2 regions of the Lactobacillus sp. WILCCON 0149 genome follow, and region 2 is predicted to be linked to the other one. Evidence: a T-box and tRNA genes for the amino acid it is inferred to sense, from the RefSeq annotation. Region 2 holds a T-box; the other holds one or more tRNA genes.
What was found. A T-box is a leader RNA that pairs with one kind of tRNA and senses whether it is charged. The one in region 2 lies ahead of leuS (leucine--tRNA ligase), so its partner is inferred to be a tRNA-Leu.
Positions count from the first base shown of each region.

Region 1: it encodes a tRNA-Leu, which carries the amino acid that the T-box ahead of leuS (leucine--tRNA ligase) is inferred to sense. The anticodon was not compared.

Region 1 is NZ_JBUBHO010000001.1:377,558-387,454, reverse strand. It holds gene ACYVUV_RS01895 (UDP-glucose--hexose-1-phosphate uridylyltransferase) at 1-459, shown strand, start outside; gene ACYVUV_RS01890 (SEC10/PgrA surface exclusion domain-containing protein) at 557-1,450, opposite strand; gene apf (aggregation-promoting factor) at 1,620-2,480, opposite strand; tRNA gene ACYVUV_RS01880 (tRNA-Lys) at 2,738-2,810, opposite strand; tRNA gene ACYVUV_RS01875 (tRNA-Lys) at 2,843-2,915, opposite strand; tRNA gene ACYVUV_RS01870 (tRNA-Lys) at 2,949-3,021, opposite strand; tRNA gene ACYVUV_RS01865 (tRNA-Lys) at 3,054-3,126, opposite strand; gene thrB (homoserine kinase) at 3,268-4,131, opposite strand; gene thrC (threonine synthase) at 4,269-5,747, shown strand; tRNA gene ACYVUV_RS01850 (tRNA-Val) at 5,873-5,945, opposite strand; tRNA gene ACYVUV_RS01845 (tRNA-Glu) at 5,949-6,020, opposite strand; tRNA gene ACYVUV_RS01840 (tRNA-Leu) at 6,172-6,257, shown strand; gene ACYVUV_RS01835 (GNAT family N-acetyltransferase) at 6,403-6,933, shown strand; gene ACYVUV_RS01830 (TMEM175 family protein) at 6,992-7,576, opposite strand; gene ACYVUV_RS01825 (hypothetical protein) at 7,701-7,886, opposite strand; gene ACYVUV_RS01820 (LacI family DNA-binding transcriptional regulator) at 8,009-8,995, opposite strand; gene ACYVUV_RS01815 (sucrose-6-phosphate hydrolase) at 9,018-9,897, opposite strand, start outside.
Region 2 is NZ_JBUBHO010000001.1:572,826-582,722, reverse strand. It holds gene ACYVUV_RS02865 (hypothetical protein) at 1-149, opposite strand, end outside; gene ppsA (phosphoenolpyruvate synthase) at 311-2,725, opposite strand; gene ACYVUV_RS02855 (putative polysaccharide biosynthesis protein) at 3,133-4,752, opposite strand; gene leuS (leucine--tRNA ligase) at 4,846-7,260, opposite strand; T-box leader at 7,304-7,486, opposite strand; gene ACYVUV_RS02845 (phosphatase PAP2 family protein) at 7,556-8,215, shown strand; gene ACYVUV_RS02840 (MDR family MFS transporter) at 8,273-9,721, opposite strand; gene metK (methionine adenosyltransferase) at 9,785-9,897, opposite strand, start outside.

The DNA of each region.
Region 1 (9,897 bases), 200 kb from region 2:
GGCGTTCATCATCATACGGTTACTCCGATTGCCCATAAGGACGGGGATGAATACGTCTTAGAACTCGTCTTGCGCGACAACAACACCAGCAGTGACTACCCGCTGGGCATTTTCCACCCTCACCAGGACAAGTGGCACATCAAGAAAGAAAACATTGGCTTAATCGAAGTCATGGGCCGGGCCATCTTGCCTGGACGATTAAAGGGTGAGCTGAGCGAAGTCAAGAAATACCTGCTTGGCCAGGATAACCAAATCGCTGAAATTCACCTGCCATGGGCCAAAAAATTGCAGGAAAAGCACCTAGACATTAATGAACAAAACGTTGACCAGATCCTGCAGCAGGAATTGCTGGACGTTTTTGACCAGGTTCTGGCCGATGCCGGGGTCTACAAAGACGACGAAAAGGGTGAAGCTGGCTGGCAAAAGTTCTTAGCCATGATTGCAGCTGAAAACAAATAATAAGAGACAGAAAACAGAAACAAAGTAAAAAGGCATGATTCCCAAACAAATGGAATCATGCCTTTCTTTTGCTGTATTTTGTTTATTTTTCTCCAGCTTACGCCTTAAAGCTGCCCCAGTAGGCGCCGCCGTAGGCCCACTTGAGGTGAGACGGCACCCCGATGTAGTGCATGGAGTAAGTGCCGTTGGTGTAGGACACGTTGAAGCCGTAGTAGTCCCAGTCGCCGTCGTACTTGCCGCCCTGGGTGTTCATCAAGTCCCCGGCGTGCTCCCACTCAGTGTATTGGCTGAGCTGGGTAACCTTGCTCTGGTTGGCGTAGCGGTAACCGAACATCATTGTCTTTAAACCGAAGTAGATGTCCTTCTTCATGGCCGTCATGGTGAGCTTCTGGCCATCCTTAAAGCCCGCCATATCTTCTACATAGTTGTAGTTGCCCGGCAATTTCAAGCCCACCCGCTTGGTGGCCCGGACGATCCCCGGGACATAATGGCCGGTGGCGATCGTCTTCTTGTTTGCCACGTATTCCTTGGAAATTTCAAGGGCCAGCTTCTGGGTTCCCTTGCTGTACTTCCACTTCTTCAGGCCCATTTTTACCCGAGCCTGGTTGATCAAGCGCAAGGAGTAGACGGCCAGAGTCTTGGACTGGCTGGTCGTCAAGTGGCCATTGGTCAATTTGACGATGGTCTTGTCGTCCTTGCTGCTCTCTGGCAAAGCACTTTGGTCAAAAGTATTGACCTGCATCCCCTTGACGTTGATCTTCCGCCACTTCTTCAGCCAAGCCACGTTCTTCTTGTTTTTCAGCCACTTCTTCTGCTGGCTCGAAGACAAAGTAGAGTACTTGTAGGCCTTCTTCAAGTTGGCCTTGGTGTAGCCCTTAGGCAGGGTAAAAACTGCCTGCCGGCTGCTGGCTTCAGCTGGCTTGACTTGACTAATGGTAAAAACTGCTCCCATTGCCAAGGCTGCTACAGTACTTGCAAAAAATTTCTTCATCGTTAAACCTCTGTTTCTCAATTCAAATTCTATCCTATTTCTTCTATTATAACTTGTTTGGCAGCTTTTTTCTCTTTAAAAAAGCAAATGACCAGCAAACAAGCAATGAAACAAAGAAAAATGGTTCCCCGAAAGGAACCATTTTCGCATAGCACGTGTCTAGTCGTTATTAGTACCAGCCGTTAGCCTGCCAGAAGGCCTTGGCTGCAGTCCATGAACCGTAGCGGCTCAGAACGTAGCTGTTGGCAACCTTTTCCTGGTTGGCGGCAGAAGTGTCACCGTTCAAGTAGCTCAAGCTCAATTGGTACTTGCCGTAGTAGTTACCGTTTGAGGCAGTGTATGAGCCGCCGCTTTCCTTGTTTGCGATCCAAGCCTTAGCCGCTTCTTCAGATGATGAAGAAGTTGAGCTTGAAGTGCTTGCGGAAGCAGTTGAAGTTGAAGCAGAAGTGCTTGAACTGGTCGTGCTTGCGCTAGAGCTGGAAGTGTTGGCTGAGCCAGTGTTTGCGCTGTAGCTGTAGTTGTAGCTTGAGCCGTAGCCGTAGTTATTAGCTGATGAGCTGTAGCTCGTAGTGTAGCCAGTAGCCGTTGAGCTGTTAGTGCTCTTGGCCTGGTAACTGTTGCCAGTAGTGGCAGTAGTTGAACTGCTAGTGTTGTTTGCAGTGTTTGCAGTGTTAGTGCTGCTGCTAGTATTCGCGTTGTAAGTGCTGTTTGAAGCAGTTGATGCTTCAGTGGTGTACTTGGCCAAGATCCATTGGCGGTTGCCGATCTTGTACCACTTTTCACCTGAAGCATCGCGGGCGGTCTTAACTACCTGCCATGAGCTGCCGTCCTTAACGGAGCCGGTAACCGTAGCAGTGTGGTAGTTTGACCAAGTTGCAATTGATTGCCCATCAATGTAGTCAACCGTTACGCTGTCACCGATGGTTGCCGCGTCTGCTTGACCGTTCGTGCCTAAGCTGATCGCTGCCACGCCAGTCAAAGCCAAGCCTGCAGCAAATACTGATTTAAGTACGTTAGATTTGATGTTCAAAAAAATTCTCCTTTGTTTGTCGCAAGCTCTCGTCTGCCAAGTTACTTCTCCTTTGGCAAATTCCTTCTTGCTGCTCTTGTGTCATTTGACAGTTTATATGTTAACAGGGCCAAATTTCAAAACGATAGCAAAAAAGTAACGGTCCAGTTAAGAAGAGATTACAGGAAAAAGTCTTTTTGTAACATTTGTAATATTTCCTCGCTAAAAATATCGCTGGAAGCAAAAAAGACACCACGCAAACGCGTGATGTCTTGGTATGGGTCGTCAGGGGATCGAACCCTGGACACCCGGATTAAGAGTCCGGTGCTCTGCCAGCTGAGCTAACGACCCAAATGGATTATTTAATTGGCGCCGAAGCGCGATGGGTCGTCAGGGGATCGAACCCTGGACACCCGGATTAAGAGTCCGGTGCTCTGCCAGCTGAGCTAACGACCCAAATGGATTTATTTAATTAGCGCCTAAGCGCGATGGGTCGTCAGGGGATCGAACCCTGGACACCCGGATTAAGAGTCCGGTGCTCTGCCAGCTGAGCTAACGACCCAAATGGGTTATTTAATTGGCGCCGAAGCGCGATGGGTCGTCAGGGGATCGAACCCTGGACACCCGGATTAAGAGTCCGGTGCTCTGCCAGCTGAGCTAACGACCCAAGTGGGCTGCGGCTGACTTTCGTCAACCGACATTTATTTATTATACAGAAATGCGCCAGGAATGCAAGCCTTTTGGCAAGATTTTTGCTCAAAAACTTGCTTTTCCTCTCCAGCCCTCCTAAAAAACTTCTCTTTCCACCTTATTTTTGCCAAAAAGCACCCCGCGGGGCGACTTCCAGCCGGCGGATCTCATCCTTTAAGCCCGCCTCTCTGACCGCGTCGACAAAGTCGCTGATATGCTGGGGGTCAACCAGACTCATGATGGTCGGGCCCGCCCCAGACAGGTAGGTCGCTACCGCCCCGTGCTCATGGCCTACATTGCGGATGATCTCCAGTTCCGGTACCAGCTGGCTTCTGTAGCGCTCATGGAAGAGGTCAGCCTCCATTAACTCCCCGGCCTTTTCATAGTCCTGGGCAAAAAGCGCCGCTACCGCTGTATTAGCCACGGCGCTGGCCTGGACCGCGTCTTTAAAAGAAAGTTCCTTGGGCAAAACCGCCCGGGCATCGCTGGTCTTCAAGTTGTAGGCCGGGATATAGGCGATCATGGCAAATGGCGGCACCGGGGCCTTAACAGCCGTAAAGTGGCCGTTGACCTTGCAGCCGACAACCAGGCTGCCCAGGATGGTCGGAGCCACGTTATCCGGGTGCCCTTCCAGTTGAGCCGCGATTTCGATTTTTTCATGCGGGGCCAAGTGGAGCTGGCCCAGCTGGTCAGCCAGCTCGATCCCGCCAACGATTGCGCTGGAACTAGAGCCCAGGCCATGAGCCAGGGGGATGTCTGACTCAACCCGCAAGTGCTGGGGAGTTAAATCTGGCTTGACGCTTAAAGCCGCTTGGACGATCATGTTGCCTTTCCCGCTCGGCAGGTCCCCTAAGTTATGGTCTACCTGCCAGTGGTCGCTTTCGCCCAAGACTTCAATGGTCAGGTACAAGGAGATGGCTACTCCAATGGAGTCGAAACCCGGGCCCAGGTTGGCGCTGGATGCTGGAACTTTGATTTTCACGCTTCTTCACCTCAATAATTGGCAATTGCTGACTTTTTAATCATTCTATCATGTTTTCTCTTTTAGAAAAATGATTTCCCCGCTATAATTAGCCATAAAGGAAAAAATTTCGCGCATCTGACTTTTAGGGAGGATTTATGATTTACCGCAGTACTCGCAGCCAAGGGCAGGAAGTTACCGCCGCCCAGGCAATCGTTCAAGGTCTGGCCCCAGACGGCGGCCTTTTCGTGCCCAAAGAATTCCCGGCTCCATTCTCAGCCGCTGAATTGAAGGAAATTTTTGCCCTGCCTTACCAGGAAATGGCTAAAAAGATCCTGGCTCTGTTCTTGACCGACTACAGCGAAGAGCAGCTGGCAGAGATCGTTAAAGGCGCCTATGGCCAGCAATGGGATGACGAGAGAATCGCCCCGCTGACTGATAAGAAAGCCGGCAATTACTACCTGGAGCTCTTCCACGGTCCGACTCTGGCCTTTAAGGACGTAGCCTTGCAGTGCCTGCCCCGCTTGATGAAGACGGCCTTGGAGAACGCAGACGACCAGCGGGGAATCGTTATTTTGACCGCTACTTCCGGGGATACCGGGACTGCCGCCATGCGGGGCTTCCAGAGCTTAGACAAGACCCGGGTTATCGTCTTTTACCCTTACCAAGGGGTGGCTCCAATCCAGCTTAAGCAGATGCTGAGCGAAAACAGCGACAACACCGTGGCTGTAGCAGTTGAAGGCAACTTTGACCAGGCTCAGAGCCGGGTCAAGCAGATTTTTAACGACCAGGACATGAACAAGTTGCTGGCTGACCATGACTTGACCTTCTCCAGCGCCAACTCCATGAATGTCGGCCGCCTTTTGCCCCAAGTCGTCTACTACTTCGCCGCCTACAAGCAGCTGCTGGACCAAGGGGCGATTGCATTCGGCGATCCTGTCAACTTCTCCGTGCCAACTGGGAACTTTGGCGATATTCTGGCCGGCTATTATGCTAAAAAACTGGGCCTGCCAGTTGGCCGCCTGATCTGCGCTTCCAACAAGAATAATGTCTTGACCGACTTTTTCAAGACGGGCAAGTATGACAAAAAGCGGGACTTCTACGTGACCAACTCTCCGTCCATGGACATTCTGGTTTCCAGCAACCTGGAGCGCCTGCTCTTTGACCTCTGCCAGGACCCAGACACGGTCAAGGGCTTGATGGAGCAGCTGAACACTAAGGGCGAATACCAATTGCCGGAAGACATGCAAAAGAAATTGTCTGGCTTCTGGGCTGACTACGCGACTCCAGAAGAAATCGAAGGCGAAATCAAGCGGGTTTACGCAGAAAGCAGCTATGTCATCGACCCGCACACGGCTGTCGCTTCTTTAGCCGCCAAGCGCTTTAAGGCAGAAGACGACCAGCCTACCGTCGTCCTCTCTACCGCCAGTCCATACAAGTTCCCGGAAACTGTATACCACGCGATCAGCGGGCAAAACGTTAAGGAAAAAGGCCTGCCAGCTCTTAAGGAACTGACTGATTTGACCGGCCCTGCTCCAAAGGCCATGGAAGCCTTCTTAGGCCACAGCTCCCGGGAAATCGTCATCCCGGCCGACGACATGGCAGACGAAGTCAAGCGGCAGCTGGATTTGGACTGATTTTTTAAAAAAGATATAGAAACTAGCTAAAAATCAACAAGATAAACGAAAAGCAGCTCAGGATTTACTCCTTGAGCTGCTTTTGCCGTGTAATTGGAAATAAGAAATAAAAAGAAAATAAAAAATGGAGGATACAGGGCTCGAACCTGTGACCCTCTGCTTGTAAGGCAGATGCTCTCCCAGCTGAGCTAATCCTCCATATGACCCGTACGGGATTTGAACCCATGTTACCGCCGTGAAAGGGCGGTGTCTTAACCACTTGACCAACGGGCCATTTATTTTGCTTGGCCTTTTCGCAAGGCACGATTACTAGTATACCCGATCCAGGAGAAAAAGCAAGGGGCTAACGCAAAAAACTTATTATTTTTATTTGCAAAAAGCTCTTGCACTTTTCCCTGCCTTTGCTATACTAGTAGATGTGCTTGCGGGCGTGGCGGAATTGGCAGACGCGCAAGACTAAGGATCTTGTGACCGCTTTTGGTCGTGGAAGTTCAAGTCTTCTCGTCCGCACTAAGCGAAAGGAACTGGTTTGTCCAGTTCCTTTTTTTCTTTCTCCGAGAACTTTTTTGCTAAAATATTCTTAGAGTGCTAATTGAAAAGCAAAGCTCTAAGTAAAATAAGTTGTAAGAAGTACACTTTTAAAGGAGAAAAACATATGACTGAATTAAACTGCCGCTTGGCCACCAGCGCCGATTTAGACGCCCTCTGCCAGTTCTACCAGGATATCTGCGACCACCAAAAAGAGGACCAGTACGGGGCCGACTGGCACTGGGGAATCTACCCGGCTGAACAGGACATCAAAGAAGCCATCGACCAAAAGCGGGCCGTAATCGGACTCAAAGACGGCAAGATTGCTTCCGCCGGCATCTTAACTGTTGGAAGCGACCCCCTTTACAGCAAATTTGCCTGGCCTACCCCAGCTGAAGATAACGAAATCGCCGTTCTCCACCTTTATGGCGTTCACCCTGCTTTCCGCCGGCAAGGCCTGTCTGGCATTCTTTTGACCTTCATCAAGGACCACGCCAAAGAACTTGGCTGCAAGGCGATCCGCTTAGACAGCATGGCCGGTAACGTCCCTGCCCGCCGCCTCTATGAAAAGAACGGCTACCGCTTCGTCAGCCAGGAAACGGTCCACTACGACGACATCGGCGACACCAAGGTTGACCTGCTTGAATTAGCCTTATAACAAGAAAAATCCACAAGCTCAGCTTGTGGATTTTTTCTCTGTTCTTATTTATTTCTTTCTATTCCTTGTTCTTGCTTTTTTCCCGCCATTCCTTGGCCCGCCGGTCGGGCAAGAACCACATCAGCATGACCAGAGCCATAAAGACCCAGGATAAAACCGGCCAAGCAAAAGCAGACAGGGCGATCCCCAAATTCGCGGCCAGGGTCAAGTAGCCCTTGATCCCCATATTAACCCGCAAGTCCTGGCTGTCGCAGGCAATCTGCCAGGCAAAGTGCTGCAAGAGGATAAAACTGACCGAGGTCAAAAAGAGAACCAGGCCATAAAAGAACAAGGGCGGCCCAGCCAGGGGATTTTTACCCACCCAAGCCGTAGCTAAGGGAATCAAAGACGACATGAAGAGCCAGACCATGTTGGTCCAGATTACCTTGTGGTTGACTGACGGCAAAGCGTGGGTGATGTTGTGGTGGTTGACCCAGTAAATAGCCATATAAAAGAAGCTGAGCAGGTAGATGGTCAGCTGCGGGACAAGCGGCTTTAGGGCCTGGAAAGTTGCTTCTTCCGGGGCCTTCATTTCCAGGACCATGATGGTGATGATGATGGCCAAAACGCCATCGCTGAATGCTTCCAAGCGGTTCTTGTTCATTTTTCCTCCAAAACAGAAATACTCAATATGCGCGTTAAAAATACTTTTATTGTCTCTTAACCATTTTAGCCTACTTTTGCCAAAAAGAAAAAGCCTGGCAAACCCAGGCTAAATTCTATCAACTTTACTCTTGATTCTTGTAATCAGCTTCCATTTCTTGCGGGTCTTCCGCCTCTTCTTCATCGAAGCTGTATTCCATCTTCTTGTTGCGGTCCTTCATAAAAGCATAGGCAATCTCAACCGCGTAGACCAAGAGGCCGACCAAGCCAAAAGCCAGAAGGAACAGGCAAACGCGTTTCTTCTTTTCCATGCTTGTCACCTTATTTCTATTGACAAAAATTACTTCCTAATTTTATTATAAGCGCTTTTATAAAAAATAACAGGCAAAAAAACGATCAGCACAAAGGAAAAAGCATCCCTCTTAGGAGATGCTTAAACAGTCTGGTTTCTGAGCAGCTTGACCGGGAGCAGGTAACTGTTTTGGGCCAGCTTCTTCTCCGGATCCGCGATCCGCTCGTAAAGCAGCTTGACCAAAGTCCCGGCTAAATCCGGAATCGGCTGGACGATCGTGGCTAGTTCTGGCACATAATTCTGCACCAGCTGGGTCCCGTCAAAGCCGACTATTTTCAAGTCCTCCGGCACCTTGATTCCTAACTTCTTAGCTTCTTTTAAGAGCAGGATCGCCGTCAGGTCGTCTGAGCAAAAGACCCCGTCGATTTTCCGGCCGCTGGTCAAGAGTTCCCGGAGTTCCCGGCCCTTGGCGGCTGGCAATTCGTAAAAGGCTGACCGGGCAGTGTGGACCGTCAACCCCGCCGCGGCTACCGTATCCGCGTAGCCATCAAAGCGGCGAGAAGTCGGATTTCCCGTCTTGACCGGGTTGCCGACAAAGTAAATATGGCCGCATCCCGCGTCCAAGAGAGCCTGGGTGGCCAGGCAGCCGCCCTGGTAGTTGTCGCTAGTCACGATCGGCACCTGGTCGGACAAGTCCCGGTCAAAAGACACGATCGGCAAGCCGTAGCGCCGGTATTCTTCAATGCCCAGGTTGTGCGAACCCGCGATGATCCCGTCGACCTGGTTGGCCTCCAGCATCCGCAGATAACGCCGTTCTTTCTCACTGTCCTGGCCGGCATCACAGAGCAGCATCTTGTAGCCGTCCGCTTCCAGCTTGTCCTCAATTGCCGCAACCAGTTCCGCGAAGAAGGGATTGGTGATGCTGGGCATGATCACCCCAATCATCTTGGTCTGCTTGCCCTGCAAAGACCGGGCCAGGGTGTTGGGCTGGTAGTTCAGCTCCCGCATGGCCGCGTAGACCCGGTCCCTGGTCTTCTGGCTGATGTAGCCGTAATTGTTGATCACCCGCGACACCGTGGTTGGTGAGCAGCCAGCTTTTTCCGCCACATCAGTTAATTTTGGCCTCATCGTCATCCCCTCTTCTGTTATCCTACATGTCCTTTAACCGCCAAGTCTTGGCCTGGTAGTCAACATCACTATCCATCTTAACAAAACTTTGTCCATTTTGAGCAAAAAATCTACCCGTGATGACTTCTTCGCCGCCGTTGACAAAAATTTCAAAGAGGGAGTGGTCGACAAAGATCCGCAGATCCAGGTCTTCCCCGGCTGGTAACTTCACCGTCCGACTAGTCCCGTAGTCTGGGTTGACGGCCTTGCCGCATTCACCCCGGTCAACGGTTAAACGGGCGTGCTTGCCGGTCTTAAAGCGCAGCTTGATGCCATTCTTGCCCTCGCTGTCCGCGGCCAAGACCAGCATACCCTTCTGCCCCTTCTTGATCGTCAGTCTAAGTTCGCTTTGCGCACCTGCATCGAAGGCCAAATCGCCAGTGAAGTCTTCTTCAGCTTCTCTCAAGCTCTTCATGGCCTTGACCGGCTTTTGGATCAAGCGGCCGTGCTTTAAAGACAAGCGCTTGACCTGGCTTAAGCAATTAGCCCAGCCTTCATCGTCGCTTGGGTAAGTCATGTCCGGCAGGCCAACCCAGCTGATCGCGTAAGCGTGGCCGTCCGGGGCATTAAAGGCTTGGGTAGCGTAAACGTCAAAGCCCCCGTCCAGGTTGATTGGGGCCTTCTGCTTTGTCTCAAAGTGGCCGGTCTCAAAGTCGAAGCTTTCCCCAACCCAGTACATGTTTGGGTAGACATTCTGGTAGTCGGTCACGTTCTTGTCCAGGCCCTGCGGGCAGAAGATGAAGACTGGCTTGCTGTCAACGAAGACCAGGTTCGGGCATTCAACCATGTAGCCCATGTCCGGCAGGTCAACATAACCCAAATCCTGCCATGGACCAGTTAATTCGTCAGCCTTGTAAAGACTG
Region 2 (9,897 bases):
ACCGCTCGCTCGTCATAAAATTTATTGCCGGTCGGGTCAGTCAAGGTCGGTTTGAACTTAAACTTCATGTTGATCAGGTAGTAGACCTGCTGCTGGGAAACCTGTGCCAATTTTGCGATTTGATCCATTGAGTAGTATTGTTGTGCCATGTATCTGCTTTCCTCTTAACTTAAAGTGCTGATTTTTGCTAAAAAAATTATGATAATTCATTTTCAATTTTACGTCAAATTGACATGAAATGCTTGATTTTTGCAATATTCAACAAAAAAGCCGCTCCATAAGGAGCGACTTGATGATCAAATCAGTCTAATTACCATTCGTAATCTTCAGTGTCCTGCATCCCCAGGCCAGTAGCCTTATCCAGCAGGATTCTTTGTTCAAAGTGAGCCACGTTGAGCTTGGTTTCCTTAACCATGTCCGGGTTTACGGAAACGTAGTCAATCCCGCTCTTAACCAAGAATTCAGTGAAGTCTGGGTATTCTGAAGGTGCCTGGCCGCAGATGGAAACGGTCTTGCCATCCTTGTGGGCGGTCTTGATCAAGTGACGGATTGCCCGCTTAACAGCCAGGTTGCGTTCGTCGTAGAGGGCGGAAACGGCGTCGTTGTTCCGGTCAGTCCCCATGATCAGCATGGTCAAGTCGTTTGACCCGATTGAGTAGCCGTCAACAAACTTGTTGAACTTGTCAGCCAAAATGATGTTGGATGGAATTTCCGCCATCATGAAGACCTTGAAGTCACGGCTGCGCTCAAGCCCTTCGTCAGCCATGATCTTGGTTACCTTTTCTGCTTCTTCAACAGTTCTGCAGAATGGGATCATGACGTTCAAGTTCTTGAGGCCGAATTCGTTTCTAACCTTCTTGACTGCTTCCAGTTCCAGCTTGAAGGCTTCAATGTACTTCGGGTCGTAGTAGCGGCTTGCCCCGCGCCAGCCAAGCAGGTCAGCTGGTTCATGCGGTTCGTACTTCTCCCCGCCCTTCAAGTTCCGGTATTCGCTGGACTTGAAGTCAGAGAATCTTAAGACAACTGGTCTTGGGTTCATGGCCCGGCAGACCTTGCTGATCCCGTTGGCCAGTTCGTTGACAACCCGTTCTGGGTGGCCGGTTTCAATCAAGTAAAGCGGGTGCTGGTGGATGTAAGTGGTCCACAAGAATTCTTCCCGCATCAAACCGATACCATCAGCTGGCAGAGTTGAGTACTTTTCAGCCAGGTCCGGGTCACCCAGGTTCATCATGACTCTGGTTGCCGTTGGCGGGAAGTATTCAGCAGCAGCCATTGGCGCGGTCTCAGCCTTCTTTGGCTTAACGACTTCCTCGGCTACGCCTTGGTAGACAACCCCGTTCTTGGCGTCAACCGTTACTTCCTGGCCGGTCTTCAGCAATCTGGTTGCAAAAGTCCCCCGGCTGGCGGTACCAACGATACATGGGATCTGCATTTCCCGGGAAACAATAGCGGCGTGGCAGGTCATCCCACCGTTGTTGGTAACAATAGCGGCCGCCTTCTTCATGGCTGGTACCCAGTCTGGTGAGGTCATCAAGGTAACCAGGATTTCGCCTTCCTTGAATTCACCGATGTCCTTCGGGTCGTCAATTACGTGCACGATACCAGAAGCTACGCCTGGGCTGGCTGGCAGACCCTTGACCAAAACCTTGTTGGAGCTTGGAGCCTTAACGTCAGTTTCTTCCTTGGCGCCGCCCTCCTTCTTTCTTTGTGACCAAACAGTTTCCGGACGGGCTTGAACGAGCCAGAGCTTGTCGTCCTGGTCTCTGGACCATTCCATGTCCATGTAGCAGCCATAGTGCTTTTCAATCTGTTTAGCGTAGCCGGCAAGTTCGATGACTTCTTCGTCAGTCAAGCATGGAGTCTTGGCCACGTCTTCTGGGACGTCTCTTTGTTCAACCCCGCCGCCTGGCAGACGGATCAATTCAATGTTCTTGTTGTTGATGGTCTTGCTTGCGATTTGCATGCTTTCCTTGTCAACTTCGAAGTTGTCCGGGGTAACCGTCCCTTGAACGATGTATTCGCCCAGGCCCCATGAACCTTCGATCATGACCTTGGTGTCGTCACCGTTGGCAACGTTAACCGTGAACATAACCCCAGCTGACTTGGAGAAGGCCATCATTTGGACAGCTGCTGACAAAGCAACCTTCTCTTGCGGGAAGTTCTGCTTGATCCGGTAGTAGGTTGCCCGGTCCGTGAACAGGGAAGCGTAGCAGTCTTGTACCTTGCGGATAACATCCTTGCGACTTCTAACGTTAAGGTAAGTGTCCTGTTCCCCGGCAAATGAAGCGTCTGGCAGGTCTTCGGCCGTAGCGCTTGAACGAACCGCAACGTATGGTTCGTTTTGCCCGGTCATCTTGGCCAGTTCGTCATATGAGTTGCCGATGTCTTCGGCCAAGTCTTCCGGCATTGGTGCCTCGCGCATGATCTTTCTGATCTGGCTGCAGACCCGGTGCAGTTCTTCTGAGTCTTCTGGGTCCTTCAAAGTTGCCAGCAAGGCATTTACCTTCTCGTTCAAGCCATTGACTTCCATGAAGTGCCGGTAGCCGTGAGCAGTAGTCGCGAAGCCATAAGGCACTGGCACGTCAGTACCTGAAGTCAATTCACCCAATGATGATGATTTGCCCCCAACCAGGGCCACGTCTTCGCGGCGCAGTTGGTTAAACCAAAGAACGTATGCATTTTGGCGTTCTTCCTCAGTCAATTCCTTCTTGTCGTTAACTTCCATTGTTTTCACCTCATATCACTAGGGCTTGTAAGCCTTTTCACTTTTCACTATTGATTATTGCCCTTTTGTGAAAAAATGTCAACAGTTTCTTACAAGTTTTTTGGAGGAATTTCTTGTAACCGTTTCCTTTGTCAAAATAACAATCTTTCCAAAAGACTTTTCTGTTAAAGTACTGGCAATCATCGAATTGTTTTTATTCACAAACTAAAAAATAGTTTTATCAAAAAGACCGCCTATCCCCCGTCAGACCAAGACCTTTTGCAACTTTTTTCGCAAGATTTTTGCCATGAATAGACGATCTGGGCAAAAAAGCGAATGAAAAAATTCCAAAAATGGCGAAAAAAAGACGAAAAAAAGACCCTCCAAAAGGAGGATCTTTCAATGACTCTTATTCTTTTTATCCAAACTTATCTGAACTTTTGCATGATCCGGGTCACCCGGCTGCCCAAGATGTTTTCAGCCAAGGCGGTTTTAAGGCTCAAGGCCCCGTAGACTATTACGCCTACCCCAACCGCAAGAGCACTGAGCAGCATGGCTGACAGACGGCGGTATGGACTGAGGAAGAGCCCGCCCAGCTTGACCGTGGCAAACACTGCCGCGAACATCACTAAGGAGAAGCTGGCAATCCCGATAAAGCGCCGCATGGTCCGGTCAGCCCGCCAGCGGTATTTCACGCTGAGGTGCTTGAGGGACATGGCGATGACCGCCAAAAGGCCCAGGTTGGTCGCCAGAAGCGGGCCATAGACCTTGAAGAGACGGATCATCGGATACTGGACGATTGACTTGATGACCAAGCCGAGAATCAAATAGCGGATCGCGTACATGTTCTCGTCCAGCCCCTGCAAGATGGCCATGAGGACCGTAAACATCCCCAAGCTGATGGCCGTAAAGGAGGACAGGTACAAGACATGGGCTCCCAGCCGGTCATAGCCGTAGAAGATCGTGTACAGAGGATCTGAAATCGCGGCCATCCCCAGTGAAGCCGGCAATAAGACAAACAGGAAAAGTTCCAAGGTATTGCCGATCTGGCGGGAAATATCCCGGTAGTCCCTTCTGGCATGGGCCCCTGACAAAAGCGGAATGGCGGTAACTGCCATGGCCGTTGACAGGGAAACCACGATCATGATCAGCTTGTTGGCGTTCAAGCCGAACAAGGCGTACCAGCTTTCTACTTCATCAAAAGGCACGTGCATGAAGCTGGCAATCATCGGGTGGAAGGTATACTGGTCCACCAGCTGGAAGATGTTGATCCCAGAGTCAATGATGATGAAGGGAATCGACTGCTGGATGATTTCAAAGAGCAGGCTGTTGGTCGAAACTTGCACCTGGTTGTTGGACTGGGCGATCAAGGGATCCACCGTCCGCTTCTGCTTGAGGTAAAAAATCACCAGCAGGCCAATACCGAACACGGCCCCGATCGCGGCAGCCAGGTTAGACTGAGTTACCGCGTCAACATAATTGCCATGCTGGACCCGCATGATCACATAGGCCGTCAAAAGCATCCAGATCACCCGGGCCAGCTGTTCCACGAACTGGGACATGGCACTTGGCATCATGTCGTTGAAGCCCTGGAAATAGCCCCGCAGAATGCTCAAGATCGGGATGATCAAAACCGCGATGGACAGGCTCCGGATCACCGGAACTTCCTGGGGGTTAAAACCAGACAGCGGCAGGGCCAAAAAGTACATGCAGGCCGCTGAGATGATCCCGAAAGCTCCCATCAAGACCAGGCCGTGCCTAAAGAGCTTGCGGCCGACCCCGTATTCATTAAGGGCATTGTATTTGGCAATCTGCTTGGCGATTGCCCCTGGAATGCCCGCGGTGGAGATGATAATGAACAGGCTATAGATGTTGTAGCTCTTCGCCGTCAGTGAGTTGGCCAAGTTGCCAAACTTTCCCATCCAGGCATACCAAGGGATGATATAGATCGCCCCAAGAATCCGCGACAGGATAGAGCCAATAGTCATCCAGGCCGAGCCCTTTAAAAGCTGGGCCTGGGAGTTGGTCTGTGATTTGTTTTTTGCCATAAAACTTCCCTAATCCTTATACTTCAACCTACTATCATATTCCTGATCCAGCTTGAAATATACCATAAATTGATTTTTTAGGAAAATTTTAGATTATTTGGCAACAATGTTCACGATCTTGTTTGGCACGACAATGACCTTCTTAATCTCCTTGCCTTCCAAAAATTCCTTGACGTGCGGCAGAGCGGTTGCGGCAGCTTGGGCTTCTTCTCTGCTTGCATCCTTGGCGATTTGGAAGTTGCCCCGCTTCTTGCCGTTAACCGTAACAGCCATTTCAACCGTGCTTTCAACCAGCTTGCTTGCGTCATAAGTTGGCCAGCTAGCAAACTGCACGCTTTCGTCGTGGCCGAAGACATGCCAGATTTCTTCCATCATGTGCGGAGCAACTGGCGCCATCAGCTTGACGAAGCCTTCAGCGTATTCCCGCGGAATCTTGTCGACCTTTTGGCAGGCGTTCATGAAGACCATCATTTGGGAAATGGCAGTGTTGAAGCGCAATTCTTCAAAGTGTTCCGTAACGACCTTGACCGTTTCGTTGTAGATCTTGTCCAGCTTGCCGTCGTTTTCGTCACTGATCTTTTCAGACGGGATCGGGTCCAGGTCCAGGTCGTTGACAAAAGTCCGCCATACCCGGTCAAGGAACTTCTTGACACCGGAAGGACCGTTGTCGTCCCAGTCGATTGAAGCATTCAGTGGCCCCATGAACATTTCGTAAGTCCGCAGGCTGTCTGCACCGTATTCGTCAACGACATCGTCTGGGTTGACCACGTTGCCGCGGGACTTGGACATCTTTTCATGGTTCTTCAGGATCAAGCCCTGGTTGTAGAGCTTTTGGAATGGTTCCTTGGTTGGCACGACGCCCAGGTCGTAAAGGACCTTGTGCCAGAATCTAGCGTAAAGCAGGTGCAGGGTCGCGTGTTCTGCCCCGCCGATGTAGAGGTCAACCGGCAGCCACTTCTTCAAGAGTTCCGGGTCTGCCAGAGCCTTGTCGTTGTGCGGGTCGATGTAGCGGAGGAAGTACCAGCTTGAACCAGCCCATTGCGGCATGGTGTTGGTTTCCCGCTTGCCCTTCCGGCCGTTTTCATCAACAACGTTAACCCAGTCAGTCAGGTTAGCCAGCGGGCTTTCCGGAGTGCCGGAAGGCTTGATGTTGGTTTCCTTAGGCAGGCGCAGCGGCAATTCGTCTTCTGGCACCAAAGTGGTTTCCCCATCTTCCCAGTGGATAACCGGGATTGGTTCACCCCAGTAGCGCTGACGGGAGAAGTTCCAGTCCCGCATCTTGTAGTTGACCTTCTTTTCGCCGACGCCCTTTTCAGTCAGCCAGTCGACCATCTTGGCCTTGGCTTCTTCATTGCGGAGGCCGTTCAAAAATTCTGAGTTGACGTGGGCACCGTCGCCGGCAAAGGCTTCCTTGCTGATGTCACCGCCTTCAACGACTTCCTTGATTGGCAGGTCGAACTTAGTGGCAAAAGCGTAGTCTCTTTCGTCGTGGGCTGGAACAGCCATAACTGCCCCGGTCCCGTAAGTTGCCAGAACGTAGTCAGAGATCCAGACTGGCACCTCTTCCCCGTTGACTGGGTTGATGGCGTAAGCACCAGTGAAGACCCCGGTCTTATCCTTGTTCAAATCAGTTCTTTCCAGGTCAGACTTGGATTCGATGGACTTGATGTAGGCATCAACTGCTTCCTTTTGTTCCGGCGTAGTGATTTCCTTGACCAGGTCGTTTTCCGGTGCCAAAACCGTGTATGAGCAGCCAAAGAGGGTGTCTGGCCGGGTGGTGAAGATGTCAAAGCTCTTGTCTGAATCCTTGATCTTGAAGGTTACTTGAGCCCCAACTGAGCGGCCGATCCAGTTTCTTTGCATTTCCTTGATCGGTTCTGGCCAGTCCAAGTCATCCAGGTCATCCAGCAAACGGTCAGCGTAAGCGGTGATCTTCAGCATCCATTGCCGCATCTTGCGGCGGTAAACCGGGTAGCCGCCCCGTTCAGTCTTGCCGTCGATAACTTCTTCGTTGGCAACGACCGTGCCCAGGTCTGGTGACCAGTTAACTGGCACTTCAGCTTCATAAGCCAGGCCCATCTTGTACATTTGTTCAAAAATCCACTGGGTCCACTTGTAGTAGTTCGGGTCAGTGGTCTTGATTTCCCGGTCCCAGTCATAGGAGAAGCCCAAAGCTTGCAGCTGCTTTTTGAAGTGGGCAATGTTTTGGTCAGTGAAAGTAGCCGGGTCGTTACCAGTTTGCAGGGCGTATTGTTCAGCCGGCAGGCCGAAGGCATCCCAGCCCATTGGGTGCAAGACGTTGTAGCCTTGAGCCCGCTTCATTCTGGCCATGATGTCAGTAGCCGTGTAGCCTTCCGGGTGACCAACGTGCAGCCCCTTGCCTGATGGGTAAGGGAACATGTCAAGTACGTAGTACTTTGGCTTCTTTGGGTCAGTCCCAGTCTTAAAAGTCTTGTTTTCCAGCCAGTACTTTTGCCACTTCTTTTCGACAACTTTATGGTTGTACATCTGCTAAATCCTTTCCTAAAAACAAAAAACGCCCTATGTTCAAACATAGGACGAATTGTTTCGCGGTACCACCTAAGTTCCACGCTTTCGCGTGACACTCAAATGTTTCTTAAAGCGAAACAACACTTTGGCATTGTCCGGGTGAGTTCAAAATTTCTCTTTCAAGCCTCGCAGCCACCGGCTCTTCTCTGAAGAAAGAAAAATTTCTACTACTCCCTGCCCTTTATTATTTTCTCTATAACGATTATACTTTACCACATGGCCAAAATTTTACAAGGAGAAAAATTAAAAACAATTGAATACGAAAGAAAATAAAGTTAATTATCAGCCGCTTTTAATTTTTGGCGGCGCCTTCAGCATCTTTTTTGCCTATTGGGTCTACCTGATCGCCAGCAAGAATCCCTTTATCAAGGCTTTTGACACGGTAGTCTACAATGCCATCAGAAACAACAATCCAGTCGAAAAGCAGCTGACCTTTTACTGGACCCAGCTTGGCAACACGCTAACCATCACGGTCTTTACGGTGATCCTGGTCCTTTTCCTGATCTACCGGCGGAACTATATCCACGCCGTCTTCGCCAGCTTGACCATGATCGCGGCTAATTACTGCAACTCGGTTATCAAGAACATCATTCAGCGCCAGCGGCCCCGGATGGACAAAACGGTTCACGCCGACGGCTTCTCCTTCCCGTCTGGCCACTCAGTCGGCTCTATGACTTTGGCCTTGGTCTTGATCGCCTTGATCGTCGTCCTGGTAAAAAAGAAGCCGCTGAAATACTGGTTGATAGGCTTTTGCATCTTCTTCACCCTGTCGATTGGCTTTACCAGAATGTACCTGCACGTTCACTGGCCAAGCGACGTCTTAGGCGGCTGGTGTGAGGGCCTGGCCTTCAGTTCCCTGGCCAGCTGGCTCTTTTTCAAGGCCTTGGACAAAAAGAATAAACTAAATCCTTAATAACAAAAAATCTGCTCACCAGTCGTGAGCAGATTTTTGTTTGCATTCATATTTTGCCTAATCCTTCTTCTGCCGGTAGATATGGTTGAAGACCAAAGACAAAAGCAAGGCAATCAAAGAAACGATGTAGATCCCCCGCATGGCTGAGTGCAGGATTTCCCGCAAAGGAGCCAAAACGGCCGGATCCAGGCTTTTAGCCTGGGCTGGGGAGACAATCTTGTTCATCATCTCACTGGTCAAGGAAGGGTGCTTTTTGAGCCCGCTGGCCACGACCGCGTTGAAGGTCATCCCGTAAAAGACCATCATCACGGTCTGACCCAGATACTTCATCAAGGTGTTAAAAGAAGTTGCCACCCCTACCTGGCTCTTGTCGACCACCATCTGGGCCCGGACCTGGCTGGCCGTGGCGATGCTGCCGAAGCCAATCCCGTTGAAGACGGCAATCAAGCAGAAGACCCAAAATGGCGTGTAGGTTGGAATCAAGATAAAGGCCAGGTCAGCCCCAAGCAAAAGAAAGAGTGAGGCGTCAAAGAACTTCTGCGTCCCCCACCGGCCCATAAGGTCGCCGGCCAGGAAGGACCCGCAGACCCATAAAAGGGAGCTTGGCGTAATGGCAAAGCCGGCGATTGAGGCGCTGACCCCGTTGATCCCCTGCAGCCAGGTCGGAATATAGAATTCAAAGCCGATCACGACCCCGGACACCAGGAGCTGCAAGATGTTGACCGCCAAAAATTCCTTGTCTTTCAAGATACTGAAAGGAATGATCGGGTCAGCGGCAGTTTTTTCTACCTTGACAAAAAGGCAGAGGCTGACCAGCATGATTGCCGCCAAAGCCAGCAAGGTCCAGCTGAAGCCTTTTTCCAGCCCCTGCAAAAGGAGCATTAGGGAAAGCAAAAAGATGACTAAGCTGAAGCTGCCCTTGAGGTCGATCTGTAATTTATTTTTAGCAATATCCTCATGCAGGTAGCAAGCAACCAGCAAAAAGGCGATCAAGCCGATTGGCACGTTGATCATAAAGACCCAGTGCCAAGACAAGTGCTGGACGATAAAGCCGCCTAAAAGCGGAGCGATAACTGAAGCCAGGCCCCAGAAACCCGAGGTCAGACCCAGCATTTTGGCCCGCTTGTCAATGTCATACATATCGGCTAAAACCGTCACCCCTGCTGTCTGAATGGCCCCTGAACCAAGTCCCTGCAGGACGCGGAAGATGATCAATTCCACCATTGAGTGCGAAAAGCCGCAGAGGGCTGAGCCGAGCACGAAAAGTCCGATGCCAAATAAAAAAACTGGCTTGCGTCCTACGCTATCAGCCAGTTTCCCATAAATTGGCGTTGAGACTGCCGTCATCAGCAGAAAGACAGACACCACCCAACTCATGATTGCCAGCCCGTCCAAATCGGCGATAATGGTTGGCATCGCGGTCGAAACAATGGTGCCTTCGATGGCGGACATAAAAGTGGTGATAAAGACAGCGAGCGTGACCATTTTCACGTTTGTTTTCTTCATTCTTTTCTCCAACGAAATTTATGTTACGTTATGTCTTACGTGTATTCAGTTGTCGTAAAAATATTACTTGCGGCCGTTGACGAAAGCTCGGAGAGCTTCAGCCTTGTCGGTCTTTTCCCAAGGCAGGTCGATGTCAGTGCGGCCAAAGTGGCCGTAAGCAGCCGTCTGCTTGTAGA